2 regions of the Bacillus sp. MT94 genome follow, and region 2 is predicted to be linked to the other one. Evidence: riboswitches for the same ligand, from Rfam matches in the RefSeq annotation. Region 2 holds a riboswitch; the other holds the start of a gene.

Region 1 (12,104 bases), on a different contig from region 2:
CTGTATCAATACTAGACGTTGCTTCATCTAAAATTAAGATAGCTGGATCAAAAGCAAGTGCCCTAGCAAATGAAATAAGCTGACGTTCTCCAGTGGAAAGCGTACTTCCCTTTTCTGTAATTTCTTCATTTATATTGTTTGCAAATCTTTCAGCACCAACATCATGCAATGCTTTTATGATACGCTCTTTTGAAATTTTTTCGTTCTCTAAGCTTACATTGGAAGCGACCGTCCCGCTAAATAAAAACGGGTCTTGCAATACGATTCCCATATGCTCACGAGTTGCTTGTTTCGGCATTTCTCTTACATCATGACCATCAATCGTAAGCTTTCCTTTTTCAAACTCATAAAATTGAAAGAGTACATTCATAATAGAACTTTTTCCTGATCCAGTATGACCGACAAGTGCCACTGTCTCGCCTTGTTTCGCTTCAAAAGAAATATTTTTTAACACTTCATCTTTTCCATTATAAGAAAATGATACATTATCAAATTTCACATTTCCTTTTAAACGAGGCATACGTTCTTCTTCTACCGCTTCCCCTTTTTCCTCTAACAATTCAAAGACACGTTCTGATGCAACGCGCGCTTGCTCTAAGTTTGCAAGCTGATTCACCATATTCGTAATTGGCGAGAATAATCGTGTTAAATAATCGACGAACGCATACAGTACCCCAAGTGAAATAATACCTGTAGCACTTAATGACGCACCGCCAAAATACCAAATCACTCCTGTGAAAGCGATATTTCTTAATACGGATACCAAATTGTGTGAAGTTGCTGCATTTAAATTTAAAATTTTATTTTGATACTTAAAATAATCGCCATTTAATTCTTCAAACTCTTTTTTCGTTTCACGCTCTTGACGGAACGCTTGAATAATCGGCATCCCTTGAATGGATTCATTCACCGTTCCATTAATATCAGATAAACGAGAGCGCATTTTATGATTATATACAGACGCATATTTTCTATAAAGAATCGCCCAAACAATTAAAATTGGGATAATTAATAAACATAATGAAGCGAGCTTCACATCTAATAAAAATAGCGCAGCGAATATCCCAATAATATAGATGATACTAGAAACGAATGTTGCCAGCACCGTTACATATAAATCACGAATGGCCTCTGTATCATTCGTCACACGCGAAACAATTTTCCCTGCCGGTAAATGATCAAAGTACCAAATTGGCAACGTTTGAATATGAGAGAAAACATCCTCCCTCATAATTTGAATAATTTTGTTCGCTGCCTTCTGCAAAAAGAACTGCTTTCCGTATGCAAATAATGATACGACTACTAATAAAGCGAAATAGCCACCACCAAGTAATAATAGACGGTTTATTTCTGGTTTATAAAACGCAAACACTTCTTCTTTCGTTAATGCCTTCGCTTTATACACTTGCACCGCCTTACCATTTTGAACGGTAATCATATCTCCTTTTACAGTACGTGATCCTTCAATATTCACTTTATTCGGTACAAAGTAATATTGAAAACCGACTTGCATTACGCGTACTTCTTTACCTTTTGTCTCGCCTTGTTCAAAGCGATCACTTCGCTTATAAAACGCGCCATTATATGAAACAGCTTCTTCACTCTTTTCTGTTTCATACCAAGGTTTCTCTATCCCGACGATATGATCATCAATCATCGTTTTAGCGACGAAAGGACCAGCAAGCTCTGCAATGACGAAAATTAATAACATCAGCATCGCTGCAAAAATCGTCCCTTTCACTTTCATCGCGTATTGAAACAATCGTTTTGAAACGCTCATATTTTCACCCCACTATCCGCACTTTCACTTTCACCTTGTTGTCTTTCAAACTGTTCAGCATACCAGCCTCCCTTTTGGATAAGCTGAGCATGTGTACCTTCTTCCATTACTTCACCTTCGTCCATAACGAGAATCCAATCCGCATGTTGCACTGCAGATAAACGATGCGTCGTAATAATCGTCGTCTTTCCGCTTCTTTCTGTTCTTATATTTTCAATGATCGCTGCTTCCGTACGAGCATCTACAGCTGATAAAGAATCATCCAAAATTAAAATTTCTGGATTTTGAATAACAGCTCGTGCAATCGAGATCCTTTGTTTTTGCCCTCCTGATAAAGAAACACCTTTCTCTCCAACGAGCGTTTCTAACCCTTCTGGTAAAAACTCTAAATCCTTTTTAAACGCCGCAATTTCAATCGCTTTCTCGAGTTCGTCTTCAGTCGCTTCCCTATTTCCGAATAAAATATTTTCTCGCGCTGTTTTTGAGAACAAAATATGCTCCTGCGGTACATAGCCAATCCACCCGAGTACATTTTCATTCGTTATTTTATCTAATGTCACATCAGAAACTGCAATATCTCCATCTCCAAGCGGATATTGGCGAAGAAGCTGACGTACAAGCGTCGTTTTCCCGCTTCCTGTTTTTCCGACAACCCCTAGCGTTTCTCCTTGCTTTAATGTGAAAGAAACCTTTTTTAAATTTTCTTCAGTTGATGAAGGATATGAGAAAGACACATCATCAAACTGAATATAATCCGGCTCTTGCACAAGCTTTGGATGTTTCGGATTCTTTACATCTGGCTCATACGCTAACGTTTCATTCACACGGTCAAGCGAAGCATTTCCTCTTTGCATAACATTAATTAATTCACCAATTGCAAACATCGGCCAAATCATCATCCCTAAATACACGTTAAAAGAAACGAGTTCACCAAGCGTCACCTTTGACTGGAACACAAGGTATGCACCGTACACTAAACCGATTAAATAACTAAGACCGACAAGCATTTTCACAGTTGGTTGGAATAATGCATCAATTCTCGCTACCTTCATATTTTTTTCGTAGACGTCATCTCCTAAATGATGAAATCTTTCCTCGTCTGCATTCTCTTGTACGTATGCACGAATAACGCGCACACCAGCGATTGATTCAAGCACTTTATCGTTCATATCACCAAACGCATCTTGCGCAACGGTAAATCTTTCATGCAATTTCTTTCCATATATATTCATCGCATACGCCATAATTGGAAGCGGGATAAGCGCTGCAAATGTAAGCTCCCAACTAATTGTAAATCCCATCATAAAAACGATCGTAAGCATGTATAAACTAGAATCTACAAGCGTTAATATACCAAAACCAGCTGTCATAGCGATTGCTTTTAAATCATTCGTTGCCCTCGCCATTAAGTCGCCAGTACGATTTTTTTGATAAAAAGTCGGCGTCATCTTAAGTAAATGACCCATAAATTTAGAGCGCATCGTTTTCTCAAGTACAAATGCACCGCCAAACAATTGATGTTGCCATACGAAAGTGAGGCCATATCCAACGATCGTAACCCCTATTAAAATAAGAATAGACTGTATAATAGCTTCGTTTGATAACGTTCCTGTTTTTATGTTATCTATCGTAACCCCTAACACTTTCGGGGGAATCACTTCAACTATATTCACAATTAAAAGAGCTCCAATGGCAATACTATATCTCTTCCAGTGCTCTTTAAAAAACCACTTTAACTTTAGTAATACTGATAACAATGTAACCTCTCCCTTCTCGTTCTCGTTTACTTCTCATTTCTTTATCCACTATCCAAACCCATTACATTTACATTTCGTAACCCATACAATCTCATCACATTTTTCCACCTTCCAAAGTTTTATATAGGAATATGGAAAATAAACAAAAAAAAGCATACCGCCGCTTGACGATATGCACAGGAATGCATAAAAAGCGTACGTTACGATATACGCAACGTACGCTTTTTATAAGACAAAGATGCCCTATATATCCGCACGGGTTGCGTAATGATATAAATGTTTTCTGCCATTTAACAGACCTAAGCTCATTACATTTACAATTACAATCATTACGCACACCCCCTTCATTTATTTTCCATTTATAATCTTACAACTTTATTGAGTATTCTGTCAATTGTTTTTTTACACATAAAGTAAAATGCACGAAAATGCAAATGGTTCATGACATAATAAATCAGTTTGAAATAAAAGAATGTTCTGTAAGAAAGGGCATACAAAATAAAAAAAGAATAAGAAATCGTTTTCACAAACATTTCATTTGAAAAATGTTATCAAACCCCCTACAATCACCTTATACTCACTCTTACAAGTTGCTATTTTAGGAGGACTAATCATGACAACTAGCAATACGTACAAATTTTATTTAGACGGAGAATGGAGAGAAAGCTCTTCAGGAGAAACAATCGAAATTCCATCTCCATACTTACACGAAGTAATTGGACAAGTACAAGCAATTACTCGCGGAGAAGTAGATGAAGCAATTGCATCTGCAAAAGAAGCTCAAAAATCATGGGCTGAAGCTTCCCTACAAGATCGCGCAAAATACTTATATAAATGGGCTGATGAGCTCGTAAATATGCAGGATGAAATTGCCGATATCATTATGAAAGAAGTCGGTAAAGGCTATAAAGATGCGAAGAAAGAAGTTGTTCGTACAGCTGACTTCATTCGTTACACGATCGAAGAAGCTTTACATATGCACGGAGAAAGCATGATGGGCGATAGCTTCCCTGGCGGAACGAAATCGAAACTTGCGATCATCCAACGCGCACCACTTGGTGTTGTATTAGCAATCGCACCATTTAACTACCCAGTAAACTTATCTGCTGCAAAACTTGCACCAGCATTAATTATGGGTAACGCTGTTATTTTCAAACCAGCAACTCAAGGTGCAATTAGTGGTATTAAAATGGTTGAAGCACTTCACAAAGCTGGCCTTCCAAAAGGTCTTGTAAACGTAGCTACAGGACGCGGTTCTGTAATTGGTGACTACTTAGTAGAACACGAAGGCATCAATATGGTATCGTTCACAGGTGGTACAAACACAGGTAAACATTTAGCGAAAAAAGCTTCAATGATTCCACTTGTATTAGAACTTGGTGGTAAAGATCCTGGTATCGTTCGTGAAGATGCTGACTTACAAGATGCTGCAAACCATATCGTAAGCGGTGCATTCTCTTACTCTGGTCAACGTTGTACAGCTATTAAACGTGTACTTGTACACGAAAACGTAGCGGACGAGCTTGTTAGCTTATTAAAAGCACAAGTAGCTGAACTATCAGTTGGATCTCCAGAACAAGATAGCACAATCGTTCCATTAATCGACGACAAGTCTGCTGACTTCGTTCAAGGTTTAGTTGACGACGCTGTAGAAAAAGGTGCTACAATCGTTATCGGTAACAAACGTGAGCGTAACTTAATTTACCCAACATTAATCGATCACGTAACAGAAGAGATGAAAGTTGCTTGGGAAGAGCCATTCGGCCCAATCCTTCCAATCATCCGTGTTTCTTCAGACGAGCAAGCAATTGAAATTGCTAACAAATCAGAGTTCGGTCTGCAAGCAAGTGTCTTCACAAAAGACATTAACAAAGCATTTGCAATTGCTAACAAAATCGAAACTGGTTCTGTTCAAATTAACGGACGTACAGAGCGCGGCCCTGACCACTTCCCATTCATCGGTGTAAAAGGTTCAGGTATGGGCGCACAAGGTATTCGTAAGAGCCTTGAGTCTATGACACGTGAAAAAGTAACTGTATTAAACTTAGTTTAATCTTATAAAAAGAAGCTGATCTATAAATAGATCAGCTTCTTTTCTATATAAATACTTCCAAAAACGGAGTATTTCGTTCTACTTCTGATTTGGTTTTCCAAATCGAACTAAAACATGCCATAATAATTTTAATTCCTGAAGCACTTCTTCATAAGTTCCACGATCACTCCAAGATAATGGATTGCGTTTCAAATCCACTACAGCAGAGCCAATTATATTTGCATCGATACAATGATTCCGTGCAATACGTCTTGCTAAAGATGGCATTTTTGAACCTCTAAAATCCATCGGAACTTCGTCTACCGCAAGTACAAAACCGATGTGCCAATACAAATCAATAGCATACTTCAGGCAAATTTCTTCTAAAACTCTTCCTACATCCGTACCCTTAAATGAAGGATCTGCAACAAGCACCTCTACGTCTTCTTTAAGAGAAATCTCTCCATGAATCTGCGCTTCAATATAATGATTAAGATTACGGGCTGGCTCTTTGCTTACTAAATCTATAAACGGCCTTTTCAGATTAGCCAATAAATGATTAATTATTATTGTTGGAGTCAAATTTCCTTCACCAATTGCAAAATCTCTTACGAATGCCTCTTCCAAAAGAGCAGCTAAAATCATATCAAACTCCTCATAAGTCCCCTTTTCTTTCGGATCTTGATGTGAATCTAAATATGTATATGTAGAGCGCGAAGAAACTTTTGGAGATAAGAGAAAATAACAGGATCCAAAACGCGGAGCCGGCCCATCTGGATGTAACATCAAATTTAGCGCTCCGTATTTTGGACGTTGATCATTCGTTACGCCTTCTAATTGATATGCCCCTCCAAATATTCTCTTTTCCCAAAGGTCACGTTCACCACCAGGGTAAGCAGATACGCTTCCATTAGATAGCAACGTTTCAAATTGACTTTTATATACTCCTTGCTCAAACAGTGCTTCAGCAACTCTTTTCATATTCGAATCTAGTCTGTCTGGATGAAAGTGTAAAGCAATCCTTGCATGAGATTTTAAATTAGCGACAGCTTCTTCAAATATTTCATCTGTAATATTAGACATTTTAAGTATATGATTAATCGTTGCTTTAGCCCTACGTTTTTCGTTCTCTGCATATTTTGAAATATATTCTAAAGCAAATAATTGAGATCTTGATAATTCCATAATCCAATCTCCCCTTTAATTGAAATGACCTTAATCCTTTCAATTAAAAGTGCATTTTTTCCTTCTTATGCAACTAACCTAATTTATTGAACAAAAAGTACTTTAATACAGTCTAATTACAGATACGAGCATTCTTTACGGGTAAATCCACACATTCTACAGAAATGTGATATCCTAGCCATCGCTCAGCAATATGTTCAAATGATAAAACAGATCCCGTTGTAAAAAAACGATGCTTCGGATTCAGATTGTCAGACAAAATTCCTTTGTGCTGTAAAATGGTACTTAACTCTATCGCTGTTTCTTCTGCAGAACTAATAATCGTTACATCTTCTCCTAACCCCCTTTTTAATCACAAACTCTTCTCTATAATCTGATTATTACTATATCCATTGACGTATAAAAATACATTTGTTACTCTTAAAGACGTTAATTTAATATTTAAATCCTCATTCGTATCTCGGTGAGGTAGAGGTTGCAATCATTAAGAGTATCATTTCAGGAGATGTAGTGGCATTGATGAAGGAATGAGAAAGGAATGGTTGCCGAAGTAAGTCGTGTCCACCATGCACGCTTGCTGGGTCTGCATTTAATAAGTGCAGAACTGTCACAAACGTTTCGTTTGTGGAGAGCTATCGAGAGGTATGTCGTGGGTTTCTTATAAGATAGAAAGCATGTAGCGGCAGATTACGTGCTTTTTTTGTTTTGTTTGGGACTTCTCTTCCTGACTCAGGAAGACATACATATCTCCTCGCTTGACTTGGTTATACTAACTTTGGAGGTATTTTCTATGCAACAAAAAAAATGGGGCTTTTGGGTACTAACAGCTTTCGTTGTCGGTAACATGGTTGGCGCTGGTATTTTCATGGTGCCAAGTACGTTGGCACAAACAGCAAGCCCACTCGGTGTCACTTTAGCTTGGTTAACAACAGGATTTGGTGTTTTAATGCTAGCTCTTGTTTTCGGTAATTTAGCAATTCGTCGTCCTGATTTAACGACAGGACCACAAAGTCATGCATATGCTTTATTCTCAACACCAAAAAAGAAAAAAATGGCTGGTTTCAGTATGGTATGGGGATATTGGGTTGCAAACTGGGCAAGTAACGTTGCCATCATTACATCATTTGCGGGATATTTATCACTCTTCTTCCCAATTATGAAAGATACGCGACTGCTATTTTCAATCGGTTCTTTTAACATAGAAGTCGGAAAACTAATTACATTTACGATTTGTTCCATCTTACTTTGGGGAACTCATATTATATTAACAAATGGTGTAAGCGGAGCTGGAAAACTAAACTTCTTAGCAACAACAACGAAAGTAACTGGATTCCTTTTATTCATCGTCGTTACGTTATTTGCATTCGAAGCTTCTAAATTTGGACAATGGTACACACCGATGATCGATAAATCAGGTGCATCACACGGTCTTCTTTCACAAGTAAATTTAGCGGCTCTTACAACGCTTTGGGCGTTTATCGGAATTGAATCAGCCGTTCTTTTATCAAACCGTGCTGTTTCTCCAAAAACGGTAAAACGTGCAACAGTTGCGGGATTACTTATTACAGTTGCGATTTACTTAGGAATTACAATTTTAACAATGGGTGTACTTCACGTTGATAAATTACAAGCTTCTGAACGTCCATTAGCAGATGCATTAAACGCTGCAATGGGTCATGGCGGTGGGAAACTGATGGCATTACTTGCTCTTACTTCCCTGTTCGGTTCTATCTTAGGCTGGATTTTATTAAGCTCAGAAGTACCTTATCAAGCAGCAAAAGAAGGTTTCTTCCCTTCCTTCTTCACGAAAACAAACAAAAAAGGAAGTCCAATTTACTCATTACGATTAACAAACATTATGTCGCAAGTGTTCCTATTCTCAACATTATCAGGAACCATTGCGGAAGCTTATACATTCGTTATTACCGTATCAACACTGGCCTACCTCATTCCATATCTCGTTTCACCAATCTTCCAGTTAAAACTAGTCGCAACTGGTGAAACATATAAAAATGAAATGCGGGCAAGAATTACAGATGGCATAGTCGCAGTTATCGCACTTTGCTACGCACTATGGGTTATTAAAACCGGCGCATCCGATATAAAAACGTTCCTTCTCGGAATTGGTTTATTCGTAATTGGATTTGCTTTCTATCCATTAATGAATCGTGATCAGAAAAAAAATAACGAAAAGAAAAACGGGCAAGTTGCATAACGCAATTTGCTCGTTTTTTCTTTTGTAAAACATATATAATAGAACAAAGAGGTGAAAAACATGTCAATCGAATCGCTTTGGAGCAGTCGCTTCCAACAACATATTCAAAATATCATTACATACTTTGCACGTATGATTAACGGTTTACTATATAGCTTTATCTTTATTTCATGCGTTGGCGCATACTACTATGCTCAGTTTCTAAAAACATCTCCTTCTAAAGGAATATCTTTACTACTCATCACGATTGTACTTACATTCATTATAACGAGATGCCCTATCCGTACATTTATTCAAAAACCTGATGCTGTCTATTTACTAGCACTAGAAGAGAAATTAACATCTTATTTCAAAAAATCTCTTCTATACAATTACATCATTCAGCTTTTCCCATTGTTATTTACGTTCCTTATTCTCGTTCCACTTGCTATGCAATCATTGCAATTAACTGTACCTTTTTTGTGTACAATCTTTATCGTATTAATGATTACGAAAGCTTGGAACATGTACATACATTGGATGTGGCGTGATAGTCACGACAAAAACATATGGCTGATCATCCGTATTACTTGTAATGCCTTAATCATTTACATGCTGTTTTATTCCGCAAATGTTCTCATATTGGGCGGACTACTCTTACTACTTGCTTTCCTACTTCTATATACGAAAAAACAGCCTACAAAACGAATACCTTGGGATTACATAATCGAGCAAGAAGAAAAAATGAACGTTCGTTTTTATCAATTTGCTAGCATTTTCACAGATGTTCCGCAACTGAATAAACAAGTAAATAAAAGAAAATGGCTTACAAATTGGATTGAACCTTTATTACATAAAAAACGAGCAACTTTCTTCTACTTACATACACTAGCATTTTTACGTGGAAATGATTATTTCGGTATATATATTCGCTTAGGATTGATCGGTGCTTTCGCCTTATATTTCATACCAAACATATACGTAAAAGGCGCTAGCGCTTACATCGTTCTATATATGATTTCTATGCAGCTCCGTTCACTGTGGAAATATTTTTCGGGAAATATTATTGTAGCATTATATCCGATTGGTACTGAAGAAAGAATGAAGCAATTTCTTAGCTTAATTTTCATATTACTAAGCATTCAACTCATTGTATTTTCAATTGTTATACTCATTGCTACAGGTCAATTTTTACATAGCCTTATCATTATGATTATTGGGTTACTCTGGATCAAATTTATTATTGTACCAAAAACGAAGCAAAGAATTTCCGCATTTTAACGAAAAGAATTATCTTAAAAGCCAAGGAGAAAATAAATTTTCTCCTTGGCTTTTTATTTTTCTTCCTCAAACAAGAATCATTGAAACAACCGGTATTTTATGATTTTTACATACAAAGACGATAATACATGTTTACGACCTAATAAAAAGGGTATCTATTAATTAACAGAGTAAAGGAGGGGCCTATATTGTGAATAAAAAAACGGAACAATTGAAGCATCACGTTACTGACAATCAATGCAAACATGCTTTAACAACAAATCAAGGGGTAAAAATAGCTGAAGATGAATTTTCTTTAAAGATGGGCTTAAGAGGCCCAACCTTAATGGAGGATTTCCACTTTCGCGAGAAAATGACCCATTTTGATCACGAACGAATTCCCGAAAGGATTGTTCATGCACGCGGGGTTGGCGCTCATGGTTATTTTCAGCTTTATGAATCTTTAGAAACATATACGAAAGCAGATTTTCTTACTAATCCTTCAAAAAAAACACCTGTATTTGTACGGTTCTCAACCGTTCAAGGTTCTAAAGGATCCAACGACACAGTAAGAGATGTACGCGGATTCGCCACAAAATTTTATACAGATGAAGGAAACTATGATTTAGTGGGTAATAATATGCCAGTATTCTTTATCCAAGATGCTATTAAATTTCCTGATTTTGTCCATGCAGTTAAACCAGAACCACATAATGATATTCCTCAAGGAGCTAGCGCTCATGATACCTTTTGGGACTTTGTTGCGCATAGTCCTGAGTCCACTCATATGGTCATGTGGCAAATGAGCGACCGAGCTATTCCGCGTAGTTTACGAATGATGGAAGGTTTTGGAGTTCACACATTTCGACTCATTAACGCAGAAGGAAAAGCCCATTTCGTAAAGTTTCACTGGAAACCTACCCTCGGGGTTCATTCATTAGTATGGGATGAAGCTCAAAAGATTGCCGGGAAAAATCCTGATTTTCATCGTCAAGATTTATACGAAGCAATTGAAAAAGGGGATTATCCTGAATGGGAGCTTGGATTACAGCTAATTCCAGAAGAAGATGAACATAAATTTGATTTTGATATTTTAGATCCAACGAAATTATGGCCAGAAGAAGAAGTTCCCGTAAAATTAGTTGGTAAAATGACACTGAACAAAAATGTTGATAACTTCTTTGCTGAAACAGAGCAGGTAGCTTTTCACCCTGGTCATGTCGTACCAGGTATTGATTTTTCAAATGACCCTCTTCTGCAAGGAAGATTATTCTCCTATACAGATACACAATTATCTCGTTTAGGGGGCCCTAATTTCCATCAAATTCCTATTAATCAGCCTGTATGTCCTTTTCATAATAATCAACGTGATGGTATGCATCAAATGCAGATTCATCGCGGTCAAACAAGCTATCATCCTAATGGATTAAATAACAATCAACCTGCAACCGTCCAAGCCGAACAAGGAGGATATGAACATTATCAAGAAAAGATTGATGGGCATAAAATTAGAGGTCGCAGTAAAAGCTTTCTTAACTTCTATTCTCAGGCTAAACTTTTCTACAATAGTATGAGCCCTATTGAAAAGCAGCACATAAAAGAAGCTTTTTGCTTTGAAGTTGGGAAGTGTAAATCAGACATGGTGAAGGCAAATGTAATTGCTCTTCTAAACCACGTCGATCGTCAATTAGCACAAGAAGTCGCTAACATTATTGGAGCTCCTTTACCTAAGGTAAATCACGAAGTAAATTCAGATGCAAAATCACCTGCACTAAGTATGTCCAATACTATTTTTAAATCTGATTCCAAAAATGTTGCAATTCTATTAAATGGTGACCCAAGCGTCTCACTTCTGTCCGAATGGATTCAAACTTTTGTACAACACCGAATTAACTA
Region 2 (12,104 bases):
TCAAGAATGTGCATGTACTTCTTACGTAAAGCACATATCGGTGAAGTTCAATCTTCTGTATGGCCTGACGATTTACGTGCAGCTTGTAAAAAAGAAAACATTCATCTGTTTTAATAGAAGTGAGGGAATAGCTTAAATATAGAGCTATTCCCTCTTTTTTAAATTGTGTAAACGAATGGTTTACAGAGAGTTTTACTAATGGTTTCTTTCATTTATATCTCTTTTTATGTAATAATTTGTTAAAGGAGGGGACGTTATGAGCATAGGAGAGCAGCTAAAAAAACTACGAGAATCAAAGGGGTTTTCGCAAGAGGATGTTGCTAAAAAGATTGGTGTGACGAGGCAAGCAGTGTACAAATGGGAAAATGATAAAAGTTATCCTGATATTGATAATCTAATTTTACTAAGCGAAATGTACAATGTTACGCTTGATGAGTTAATAAAAGGGAAACAGAATATTAAAGAAAAAATACATATTGATGAAGAAGATGAGGATTTTGAGAAAGAGAATGATTTTGGTTTTTATATTGGGTTTGGATTGCTAATTATGAGTGCATTCATTGATTATGAAGGAATACAAGTATTTGTATTAGGAGTTGCACTATTCATGATGGTTTTTTATTCGAATGTGAAGAAAGTTATTTTGAATGAATATAGATCGTTTTTTCAAGAGAAAGAGCGAAAAGATATATGTGATAAAAAGTAAGAAGAGTTAGTTATATTTCCTAGGAAAGGGTATAACGAATATTTTTATTGTATTATAATGATTTTGGGATATCGGTAATATGAAAGCTATTTGGGTAGATCCTTGAAATCTATATGTAAAATGATAATAAAGTTATTTAATTTTAAAAGCTCAAACAAGCATAACCCCGGTCTAAAGCTAGGACGGGGTTCAAAATATAATAATAAAATCGCTTAAGAGTCTACGTTTTATTCAATGATAGTGCCTTTTTATAAAACGTCACTTGCTTATTTATTACCGAGTTCTTCCGCTAAACCGATTAAAATTCCTTCGACTCCACGAATGTAGCAGAGACGATACGAGTTCTCGTACTGAACTACTTCGCCAACGAGCTCTGCACCATGCTTAGTGAGTCTCGATACCATTTCGTCAATATCTTGAACGGTGAACATGACGCGTAGATAACCGAGGGTGTTTACAGGAGCTTTTCGGTGATCTGCTATAGTAGGAGGGGTGAGAAATCGCGAAAGTTCAATTCGGTTGTGGCCATCTGGAGTGACCATCATAGCGATCTCTACGCACTGAGAGCCGAGTCCAGTTACGCGACCAGCCCATTCACCTTCGACATTGGCTCGCCCTTCGAGGTTCAAGCCAATTTCCTCGAAGAAAGAGATTGCGTTATCAAGAGATTCTACAACAATGCTGACATTGTCCATTCGTAGTAATTTGTTTTTTGCCATATTCTTATCTCCTTATGTATGAAAGTTTATTATTTAATCATCCTCATAATTATACTACTAAGTAGTTACAAATTCCTTTCAGTCAAAAACACCTTGTCGTAGTATAGGAAAATGTGACAAGGTGTTTTTTTATATGTCATATAGCATCTTGTTAACGAACAGCCTTTATTTAATAGGAAGGAAGTAGATTAATATGATTTTTTTATAAGTGTTACTGAACATATCAAATTAGCTCATTTGCACGAAAGGCTCAATTTTCGCCATAAATGATTGATGCAGTGCCTCAACACCTGTTACTAAATGAAGGCGGTCAATAACGACAGACACTTTAATTTCTGATGTACTTACCATTTTAATATGAATATCTTCTTCTTTTAAAGTAGTAAACATATTTGCAGCGACACCAGGGTTAGATACCATGCCAGATCCTACGATTGATACTTTTGCTAAATGATTTTCATATTCTACTGCTTCATAGTGAAGTGCCTCTTGATTTTGTTCCAATACTTCTAATGTTTCTCTTAAATCATTAGAATGGATGGAGAAGGAGAGATGAACAGTTCCTTCATTTGTAATACTTTGAATGATGATATCTACATTAATATGTGCCGCTGCTAATGTAGAGAAAACAGTTGAAAGTGAACCTTGTTCTAATCCTTTCACTGTGATGCGTGTAATATTATCTTCAAATGCAATACCTTTAACGATTGATTGTTGTTCCATGTTACATTCTCCTTTTACAATTGTTCCGTTTTCTTGTTCCATACTTGAGCGAACTTCTAAAATGACATTATGATTTTTAGCAAACTCAACAGCACGCGGGTGTAATACACCAGCACCGAGGTTTGCAAGTTCTAACATTTCGTCATAAGAAATTTCATCTAATTTATAAGCATCTTTTACAACTCGTGGATCCGTCGTATATACGCCGGTCACATCTGTGTAAATATCACATTTTTTTGCGTTTAGTGCAGCAGCTAATGCGACAGCAGTTGTATCAGAACCGCCTCGTCCAAGCGTTGTAATTTCAAAATCTTCACTGACTCCTTGGAAACCAGCTACAATAACAATCGTGCCTTTAGTAAGATAAGACTGAATTCGATCTGTATTAATTTCAGTAATCCGTGCACTACTATGTACAGATTCTGTCGTAATACCAGCTTGCCATCCTGTTAATGAAATTGCACGATAGCCTTTTGTTTGCAGTGCCATTGTTAATAATGAAATAGTTACTTGCTCTCCTGTCGATAGAAGCATATCCATTTCGCGTTTACTTGGATTTTCTGTAATTGCGTTAGCGAGTGCGACAAGTTCATCCGTGCTTTTTCCCATTGCTGAAACGACAGAGACAACGCTATGACCTCGTTCATATTCTTCAATAATTAAATTTGCTACATGTTGAATGCGCTCGACGCTTCCGACAGAAGTGCCACCAAATTTTTGAACAATTGTTTCCATTGCAAATTCCTTCTTTCGTCTATTTTTAAGAATAGATTAGGAAATATATAAATCCCAATACTCCTGTAGTTACCAGAAAGACAAACAAAAAACACCATCTCAAATAAGTGAGGATGGTGCTGTTACAGGAAAAGGGAAACAGAAAACGGAGCTAATAAAAAAACCGCCAAAAAAGGAATATCATAAAAAATGATATCTCTTTTTTGTAGATAGCTCTTCATACATACACGTCTGTACATATGACAGTTCTGTTTCTATTCGAAAACAGCCCCAATTGATAAATGCAGAGAAATTTATCAATTTCGGCAATACTTCCTTTCATCTAAGTTCATAGACATCTCTGTGTCTCCATTAGAATACTCATAAGTATTGCAACCTCTATCTCACGTTTTAGGCGAGAGTGTTTGATTTATGAAGTTGTTGGTAACATTTGTTTTATAATAATTTAAATTTTTCGGGGAATCAAGTGTTTTATATATATTTTAAAAATTCTTTCTTTTTCTGAGGAAGTTTGTGAAAAATGTAGCAAAATAAATTCATTGCATGTACATTAAACTTATAGTGCATAGGAGGTGGGAGAATGAAAAGGAAACAGCCTATTTATGTTGCGACAAAAATGAACACGACGATGGGAAAATTACGGGAATATACGCAAGAACCAGATATACATACAGAGTGGGATGCTCGCTTTACTGAAATTTCGTATTTAGAGAAAAAAGAAGGAGAACCACAGAAGTTTTTGTATAAAACAAAGATTGGATTTGGGCTTGAAATAGCTGGAGAAGGGGAATCAATAGGTGAAATAAGAAAAGATATTTTAACGCAGTTATGCAATTGGATGGAAACGAAAATGAAATTGTAGATTATTTTGGCGAACCACATTTACTCGTTTCTACACTGCATTTTCATATCGATGAGTTAGGGGCAATGCATATTTCTTCAAAGAAACAATGGTTTTATATGTTTGGAAGAAAAATGCCGTTACCAAAATTTTTGTATGGTGAAGCAAAAATTGTTGAAAGTTATGATGCAACACTACAGTGTTTTCGAATTCATGTACAAGTACGAAACCCGTTAATTGGCTCGCTTTTTTCATATAAGGGAACATTTGTGGAAAGGAAATAAACGATATGAAAAATATAATATTTGGGCTTGCTTGTTATGTTGTTTTTCTAATATATGAGTGGTCGAATATAAATCCTGTTGAAGCAATTATATTATTATCTGTTTTATTATTTATACCAATGTCACTTTGTATTAGTGATAAAAGAAAAAGAGATGGATCGTATTTATTATTTTATAAATTCGTATCGTTTTTATATCCAATCGCAGCAATTTGTGCAATGCTAGCTTTCGTCACAAATCACTATGTATTTGCGCTAGTTTGGTTTGTATATACAGGAATCGTTGCGTTATTTGGTGTAAGTAGATTGCTAGAAAGAGGATGGAAGCCGTTAGAAGAGATCGCCATAGATAGTGCGTTTATTTATTTGTTTTTAGGTGGTTTTTGGTTTTTTGCTTCAGCAGCAAAACTTTCAATTATGCATTTTAGCTCTGACATTGTTTTACTCACAGCTGCACATTTTCATTATTCGGCGTTTCTATTGCCATTATCAGCTGGTTTAATAGGGAGAAAAAGAGAAAAGAGAAGTAAAGTATATGATGCTATTATGTTTATCATCATGATTTCACCTATGACAGTTGCAATAGGAATTACATACTCGAGAATATTTGAATTTTTTGCAGTGCTCCTATATTTATGTGCGATTTATGGATATGGATTTTACGTTTGGAGAGCAAAATTTAATGCTATCAGTGCAAAGATTCTTTTAATCGTTTCGTCTAGTACACTCATGGTTACAATTATGTTCTCACTTATATACTCATACGGGAATTTGAAGCATGTAATGACGATTACAATTGCTCAAATGGTTTGGATTCACGGTGTTGTCAACGGAATTGGAGTAGCGTTACCGGCATTTGTCGGCTGGATGATCGAAAAGAGTGTTCCGAATTATAAATACTATGGGAAACCAATGAGTAAATTAAGAGGAAGTGTGGCAATTGGTGAGGCTTTTTTATATAGCGACAATTTAGTAGGCAGTAAGGAATACAACGGTTTAGTTGATCAAATAACTGATTTTCATAGTGAGTCATTTGACGTGACGAAGGTACCTTTAAGTATTATTCGTTTTTATGAAAATACAACAGAGTATGAGTTGCAATCAAATATTAAATGGGCTCGTTGGTTCCGCCTATTTGCATTTTGTTATGAGAAAATGAGCAAGCATGTAGGACAAATACATTTAGGAATGGGCGACAAGTGGGAAACGATGCATGGCTCTATCATTGGTGTAATGGATGAGGAAGATGGAAGAGAGAATGTAAGGGCTTGGCTAAGGAAAAATGAAGCAGGTGAATCTATTTTTGTAGCTCTTTATTCAAAGCATACAGATAAGGATGAGACATATATGAATATCGCCTTGCCTTTACCTTATTCGAATATGACTGGTATTTTGAGGCTATGTAATGATAATCATGATTTAATCATTACTAGTAAGTTAAGAGAAAATGGCCAGGGAGATGAGGGGATTTATTTACATACTCGGTTCTTAACAATCCGTTTACCGTTAGCAGAGACTTTCATCATTACAGAGGGTAAGGATAAAATGTTAACAGCTCATCATAGCATGTGGCTATTTGGACTTGAATTTTTACATATTCATTATAAGATTGAAAAAATTGCACAGAAGTAAGAAAGGCTTGGATGGGTTTCCAAGCTTTTTTATGTATGGGTAATTGTCATAGAAATTTGTTTATTTAGCTCATTATCCCAAACACGTTGAATTTCAAAAGTGCCTGTTTCAAAAAATAATGGGAATCTTTCTTTAAACCAAGTTTGCATAGGTAGCTTTAGTGCTGTATCGATTGGTATCCATAAGAAAGAATAAGCCCTAAAGAAATTAGGACTTATTCTTCATTAAATACAAATGTTTGTTTCATTTTTTTACCTTCATTTACCGGATGGCCGTTATAAGAGAAATTCTTTTCTTCCCAAGTGATCACAACTTTAAAATTATGACTATTAAAGTCTAATGGGAATACCATGTAGTCAAAGCTTGTATGACTTTTAGAAATATTTTCATTAGGTGTAGTAGGTTTAAAGGTAGCTTTAGAGGTAGGATTGTTATCAAGTATTTCCACAGATACGTTTGATACATCATGACCGATGTTTTTTACGAGTAAACTATACGTATCAAATACACCTTGCTTTGGCTGGATTGCTTGCTTGTTTGAGTTATGAGATTTATCAATTTCGACATACCATTGTTTAGACTTTGACGCAATCGGTAGTGACTGAAATGTGTAAGCACTAGCTTGCATTGGTAGTGCTAAACATATAAGCGTAAAGAGAGTTAATATTTTTCGTTTCATTTTTTGAGAGCTCCCATTCTTTAATGGATTTACTTGTTATTATCTTCTTTTCATAAGTAAATATACCATATAATGTAAAGTGGTTATTGTGAGTAGTGAATCAATATCTTATTCACTACTCTTATAGCTGGCATAATTACGTATGTAGTAAGAAAGAATAAATTTGTTTTTTCTATACTTAGATTGCCGCCCTTTTTAAAAGGGCTATTTTTACGTTTTAATAAAAAGAATATACTAAGAGTTCCGTATAAATTATTTGTTTTAATGTAGTTAAATGTACTTGTATATGTGAAATTAGAGAGGGAAGCTGTGTAGAGATGTTTCTACACAGCTATTTAGGATATGAAAAAATTACCAAAAATATGTTAAAATAACATTGTCATACAACAAGGGGGATTTGTTTTATGGAAAATGGACATCTTGCTAAAGTAGACTTAACGAAAAAAATTGAATCAAAATCTAAGTACAATAAGAAATTAGAAAAATATCAAAGGCACTTATTAGCATTACAGCAAATTTTGAAAGAAGAAAAAATCGCGGTTATGCTTGTTATGGAAGGATGGGATGCGGCTGGTAAAGGTGGGGCAATTAAGCGGGTGACGGAACATCTTGACCCGCGTGGGTTCCAAGTAAATCCAATTGGAGCGCCTGCACCTCATGAAAAACGTTACCATTATTTGCAACGTTTCTGGCGTAAAATTCCACAGTACGGGCAAATCACCATTTTTGATCGCTCATGGTACGGTCGTGTGTTAGTTGAGCGTGTTGAAGGATTTGCTACAAAGGAAGAGTGGATGAGAGCATATGATGAGATTAATGATTTTGAAAAACTACTAACAGATGACCATTACATAATAGGGAAGTTCTTCTACCATATAAGTAAAGAGGAACAGTTAAAGAGATTTAAAGATAGAGAGAAAAATCCTTTGAAAAGATGGAAAATTACAGACGAAGATTGGCGTAATCGTGAAAAATGGGATGAATATGTTGAAGCAATGGAAGACATGTTTGAAAAAACAAGTAAGCCAAATGCGAAGTGGCATATTATTGAAAGTAACGATAAATTGTATGCTCGTGTGAAAACGTTAAAAATTATTATTTCATTCATTGAGGATTATTTCTTAGAACATGGTATAGAATTGCCTTCTTATTATTATGAAATGAAAGAGGATATCGAAGTTTTGCAAGATGTAGGTGTTAAAGAGTAAAAAAGAAAATGGTCCTGTGAATTGGTGAAACCAAATTATGGGGCTTTTTTATTTAGAAACATTTTACAATTAACAGAATAAGGTATATAATCAATAATCATATTAATATTGTTGATATGATTATTGATTATATACTATGTGGGGGTTTTACTTTGAAGGGAAGAGATGTTGTTTTAGGTTTATTAATGGAAAAGGAATTGTCTGGTTACGATATTAAAATTGTGTTTGAAGACGTATTTACTCATTTTTTTGATGGAAGTTTTGGAATGATTTATCCAACGTTACGACAATTGGAGAATGAAGGGAAAATAAAAAAAGAGGTTGTCATGCAAGAGGGAAAACCGAATAAGAAAATGTACTTTATTACAGATGAGGGGCGTGAAGAATTTTATCAATACATGCAGACACCTGTAGAGAAGGATGTTTTACGTTCGGATTTTTTAATGAGAATGTATTTTGGTAACTATAGTGATGATGTAACAATAAAAAAATGGATTAAAGATGAAATTGAAAGAAAAGAAGCGTACATTGCAGATCTTCGATTGAAATATGAAAAGTGGAGAGTAGGTATTACTTTCGTCGAAGAAATTTCACTAGATGTAGGTATTGCATCGTATAGTGCACAAGTGGAGACTTTGAAGAAAAAATTAGAAGAGTTAGAGGCGAAAGAAAACAATAAAACAGAAGAATGAAAAACGCGTTCACAATAAATAAAGGGGTATATAAAGATGGAGCAATCAAAGGGTATTAAGATTGTCTTTTTAATGTGTCTAGGTATCTTTCTTTGTATGATTGATACGACAATTATGAATATAGCTTTACCGGCAATACAATCGAGTGTAAATACTTCGTTAGAAAAGATGTCTTGGGTATTAAATGTTTATACAATGACGATTGCAGTACTTGCCATTCCGTTAGGGCGGATAGCTGATATCTTTGGAAAAGCAAAGATGTATATTCTTGGTCTGGTGATTTTTGGTGGTGGATCGGTACTTTGCGCTTTTGCTAATACAGGTGATTTTCTTATTTTTTCTCGTTTTATACAAAGTATTGGGGCAGCAATTTTATTTCCAACAAGTATGGTAATTGGTGTATCAGCTATGCCGTTAGCTAAAAGGCATGTTGCGCTTGCAATTTTAGGAGTAACACAAGGATTGTCAGCTGCTATGGGACCAGTAATAGGTGGAATTATTACGCAAAATTTAGGATGGAGATGGGTGTTCTTCGTTAATGTTCCGGTTTGTATAATAGGAATCGTGTTATGTTGCATCATGCTACAAATAAAAAATGAAGAACGTATTATCTCAAAAATAGATTGGATAGGACTACTATTAAGTAGCACAGCAATTTTTTCATTTACTCTCATATTAGTAAAAGGTAATACATGGGGATGGCAAAGTAATATTGCTTTGTCTTGTTATGCAATTAGCACTATTTCTCTTATTCTATTTGTTTTAGTAGAACGAAAGATTCATAATCCAATGGTGAATTTAAAGTTATTTCAAGATCGAATGTTTGTCGGAGCGTCAATCGTTGTTATATTGAGTAATTTATTTTTAATTGGAGTTACTGTATTGCTTCCAACTTTCTTGACGAAACTACAAGGTCGAACGGAAATTGAAGCGGCTTTTTTAGTGACACCAATTTCAGCAATGATATTTTTTGTCTCACCAGTTGCAGCAACTTTAATTGAAAAACTCGGAAAAGTAACTATTATTTTGTCAGGATTTCTTGTTATGGGGCTTTCCTACTATTGGTTGCAAATAATAAATGTTAATTCAACAAATATAGAAATTATTATTCCATGTATGATATTAGGTGTTGGATATGGTTTAGTAGTGGGGCCAATTACAGTTTTAAGTGCTTCTTCATTTGAAGGAGAACTGTTAACTGCTTCTCAAAGTGTTGTATCAATGTTACGACAAGTTGGAATTGTATTGGCGGTTGCAATATTTGTCTCTAATTTAACTCACAATTTAACTGTAAATAAAGAAAAAGTATATCGTTATGCAGAAGAAAAGGTGCGTACTATTCATGTGAATAGTACTGAGCAAACTGAAATTTTACAAATGACTAAAGAGAAAATAGAGAATCAAAGTTTAGAGTCGAATATAAATAAGAAACAAAATGCAATGACAATGGGATTAAGTAAAGAGAAAAAGGAAGAATTGATTCGCGACAAGACGGATGAAATATTAAGAGAAGTTCCAGTAGAATATAGAGATGTAAAAAGAGAAGAAGTTATGAGGCAAGTGACAAAAGAAGTTGAAAAACAAGAGGAAAGTATAAAGAAAGAGGTACTCACATTTTCGAATGATGTGAATCATTATGCCAAGAATCAGATGGCAATGAGTTTTACAGATTTATATAAAGCAAGTGTGCCAATTATTTTAATTTGTGCTTTCGTAAGTTTGTTGTTTTGGGAAGGGAAAGCTTTGAGTAAAAAGAGAAGGGGAAGATTAGTAGAAGAAGCGTAAAGAAAAACAGGCTATAGCAGCCTGTTTTTTTCATTGTTTTCTCCTTGCATATTGTGAATAGTAGTATTTTTAATATAGCATGGGATAAGTCGAGTATGATTAGAAAGTTTTTTAGAATGAAAGGAAGGAATGGAAAATGCCATTGAATATGTAACGTTATACATAGTACATTAACAAGAGGGATTAATTTTAAAAGGAGGATGGGGAATTGCTAGATAAGGCAGGGGCTTTAATAGATAATCATGTGTACACAGAAGAAGAGCAACAAAAACTATACAAACGAACGTTAATAATCGTCAGCATTTCACAAATGTTTGGCGGTGCAGGACTAGCTGCTGGTATTACAGTGGGAGCACTTCTTGCGCAGCAAATGCTTGGAACAGATGCATTTGCAGGATTACCAACTGCTATGTTTACATTAGGATCGGCATTAGCAGCTTTCATAGTAGGGAAGCTTTCGCAACGATATGGACGCCGGATAGGTCTTGCAACAGGGTTTATAGTAGGCGGATTTGGAGCAATTGGTGTTGTAATGGCAGCTTTAACAAATAGTATTATTCTTTTACTTATTTCTTTACTTATATATGGTGCCGGTACAGCCACGAATCTACAAGCTCGTTATGCAGGTACAGATTTAGCAGATAAGAAGCAGAGAGCAACGGCTGTTAGTATTACGATGGTAATGACGACTTTCGGTGCAGTTGCAGGACCAAATTTAGTAGGGGGAATGGGAAGTTTTGCTCATTCAATTGGAGTTCCTAAACTTGCAGGTCCGTTCATACTATCGGCAGCAGCATTTATACTGGCGGGTCTAGTTCTTTTTGTTATGCTTCGTCCAGATCCTTTGATTATTGCTAACATAATAGAAAGATATAAACAGGAACATACATATAAAGGACAACCAATAACAGAAGAAGCGAAAGAAAATAAACGAGGTATTACAGTTGGAGCAATCGTAATGATACTTACGCAAATAGTGATGGTTGCGATTATGACGATGACGCCAGTTCATATGGGACACCACGGTCACGGTTTAAGTGCAGTAGGACTTGTGATAGGTTTTCATGTAGGTGCAATGTATCTTCCATCTCTCGTTACAGGAATGTTAATTGATAAAATTGGCCGAACTACAATGAGCATAGCTGGTGGAGTGATTTTACTTGCAGCGGGTGTCATAGCTGCGATAGCGCCAAGTGATTCTTTATTATTATTAATCGTTGCTCTGTCTTTACTTGGGCTAGGATGGAACCTCGGATTGATAAGTGGTACAGCACAAATCGTTGATTCCACAACACCGTCTACACGTGCTAAAACACAAGGGAAAATAGATGTTTTTATTGCGCTAGCTGGAGCTTCTGGTGGAGCAATGTCAGGTATGGTAGTAGCGAATTCAAGTTATGCGGCATTGTCATTGGCTGGAGGCGTGTTAGCGTTATTACTTATTCCTGTTGTGATATGGTCTCGAAAAGGGGCAAGAAATTAAATGAAAAAGAGGTTCTAGTTACTGACTAGAACCTCTTTTTATACACTTAAATTAAATTCCACTCTACAATAAGTCCTAAATGCGTAAGTCCGCCACCAAATCCGTATAGTAAAAGTGTGTCTCCGTTATTTAACCTTCCTTCTTTTATAGCTAAATTTAAAGTGAGTGGAATGGTGACTGAAGAGGTATTCCCCATATATTCCACGCTCGTTAATGTTTTTTGTATTGGAATTTGAGATTTTTCGCAAATAGATTCAATCATTCGTAAGTTAGCGCTGTGGGGTATGAACCAGTCTATATCATCTACTTGCATATTTGCGGTATGTATTAAATCTTTTATGCCTTTTGGCACTGTACGTGTTGCCCATTTATATACTTCTTTTCCATTTTGAACGATTTTTTCATTTGTTTGCAGTGGTGTGCCATTCATAGTAGTAGATAAGTTTGTTCTATATAGATGAATGCCGCCATCACCGTTTGTTCCCATGTGAGCAGCGATAAAGCTTGGGGTGTCTTCATCTCTTTCTAATAAAATAGCTCCAGCACCATCACCGAATAAAATACAGGTCGTTCTATCGCTATAATCAGTAACTTTAGATAATGTCTCTGTCGCTACGA

Evidence for each region. A riboswitch is a leader RNA that binds a small molecule or an ion and turns the genes downstream of it on or off. The one in region 2 is predicted to bind lysine.
Region 1: it holds a riboswitch for lysine, as region 2 does, so the genes downstream of both, AC1Q51_RS14535 (amino acid permease) here and AC1Q51_RS00325 (aspartate kinase) in region 2, are expected to answer to the same signal.

What each region holds. Positions count from the first base shown of each region.
Region 1 covers NZ_JBXAEZ010000003.1:551,640-563,743, forward strand. The annotation lists gene AC1Q51_RS14510 (ABC transporter ATP-binding protein) at 1-1,780, opposite strand, end outside; gene AC1Q51_RS14515 (ABC transporter ATP-binding protein) at 1,777-3,537, opposite strand; gene gapN (NADP-dependent glyceraldehyde-3-phosphate dehydrogenase) at 4,151-5,590, shown strand; gene AC1Q51_RS14525 (DUF3626 domain-containing protein) at 5,669-6,754, opposite strand; partial or broken gene AC1Q51_RS14530 (glutamate racemase) at 6,867-7,106, opposite strand; lysine riboswitch at 7,216-7,397, shown strand; gene AC1Q51_RS14535 (amino acid permease) at 7,545-8,969, shown strand; gene AC1Q51_RS14540 (ABC transporter permease) at 9,030-10,229, shown strand; gene AC1Q51_RS14545 (catalase) at 10,420-12,104, shown strand, end outside.
Region 2 covers NZ_JBXAEZ010000001.1:72,285-84,388, forward strand. The annotation lists gene asnA (aspartate--ammonia ligase) at 1-114, shown strand, start outside; gene AC1Q51_RS00315 (helix-turn-helix domain-containing protein) at 257-706, shown strand; gene AC1Q51_RS00320 (VOC family protein) at 973-1,425, opposite strand; gene AC1Q51_RS00325 (aspartate kinase) at 1,654-2,883, opposite strand; lysine riboswitch at 3,086-3,272, opposite strand; partial or broken gene AC1Q51_RS00330 (hypothetical protein) at 3,464-3,742, shown strand; partial or broken gene AC1Q51_RS00335 (DUF4166 domain-containing protein) at 3,685-4,008, shown strand; gene AC1Q51_RS00340 (YndJ family protein) at 4,014-5,639, shown strand; partial or broken gene AC1Q51_RS00345 (DNA mismatch repair protein MutT) at 5,669-5,824, opposite strand; gene AC1Q51_RS00350 (YozF family protein) at 5,854-6,318, opposite strand; gene AC1Q51_RS00355 (polyphosphate kinase 2 family protein) at 6,723-7,526, shown strand; gene AC1Q51_RS00360 (PadR family transcriptional regulator) at 7,679-8,218, shown strand; gene AC1Q51_RS00365 (MDR family MFS transporter) at 8,255-10,003, shown strand; gene AC1Q51_RS00370 (MFS transporter) at 10,212-11,486, shown strand; gene AC1Q51_RS00375 (ketoacyl-ACP synthase III) at 11,533-12,104, opposite strand, start outside.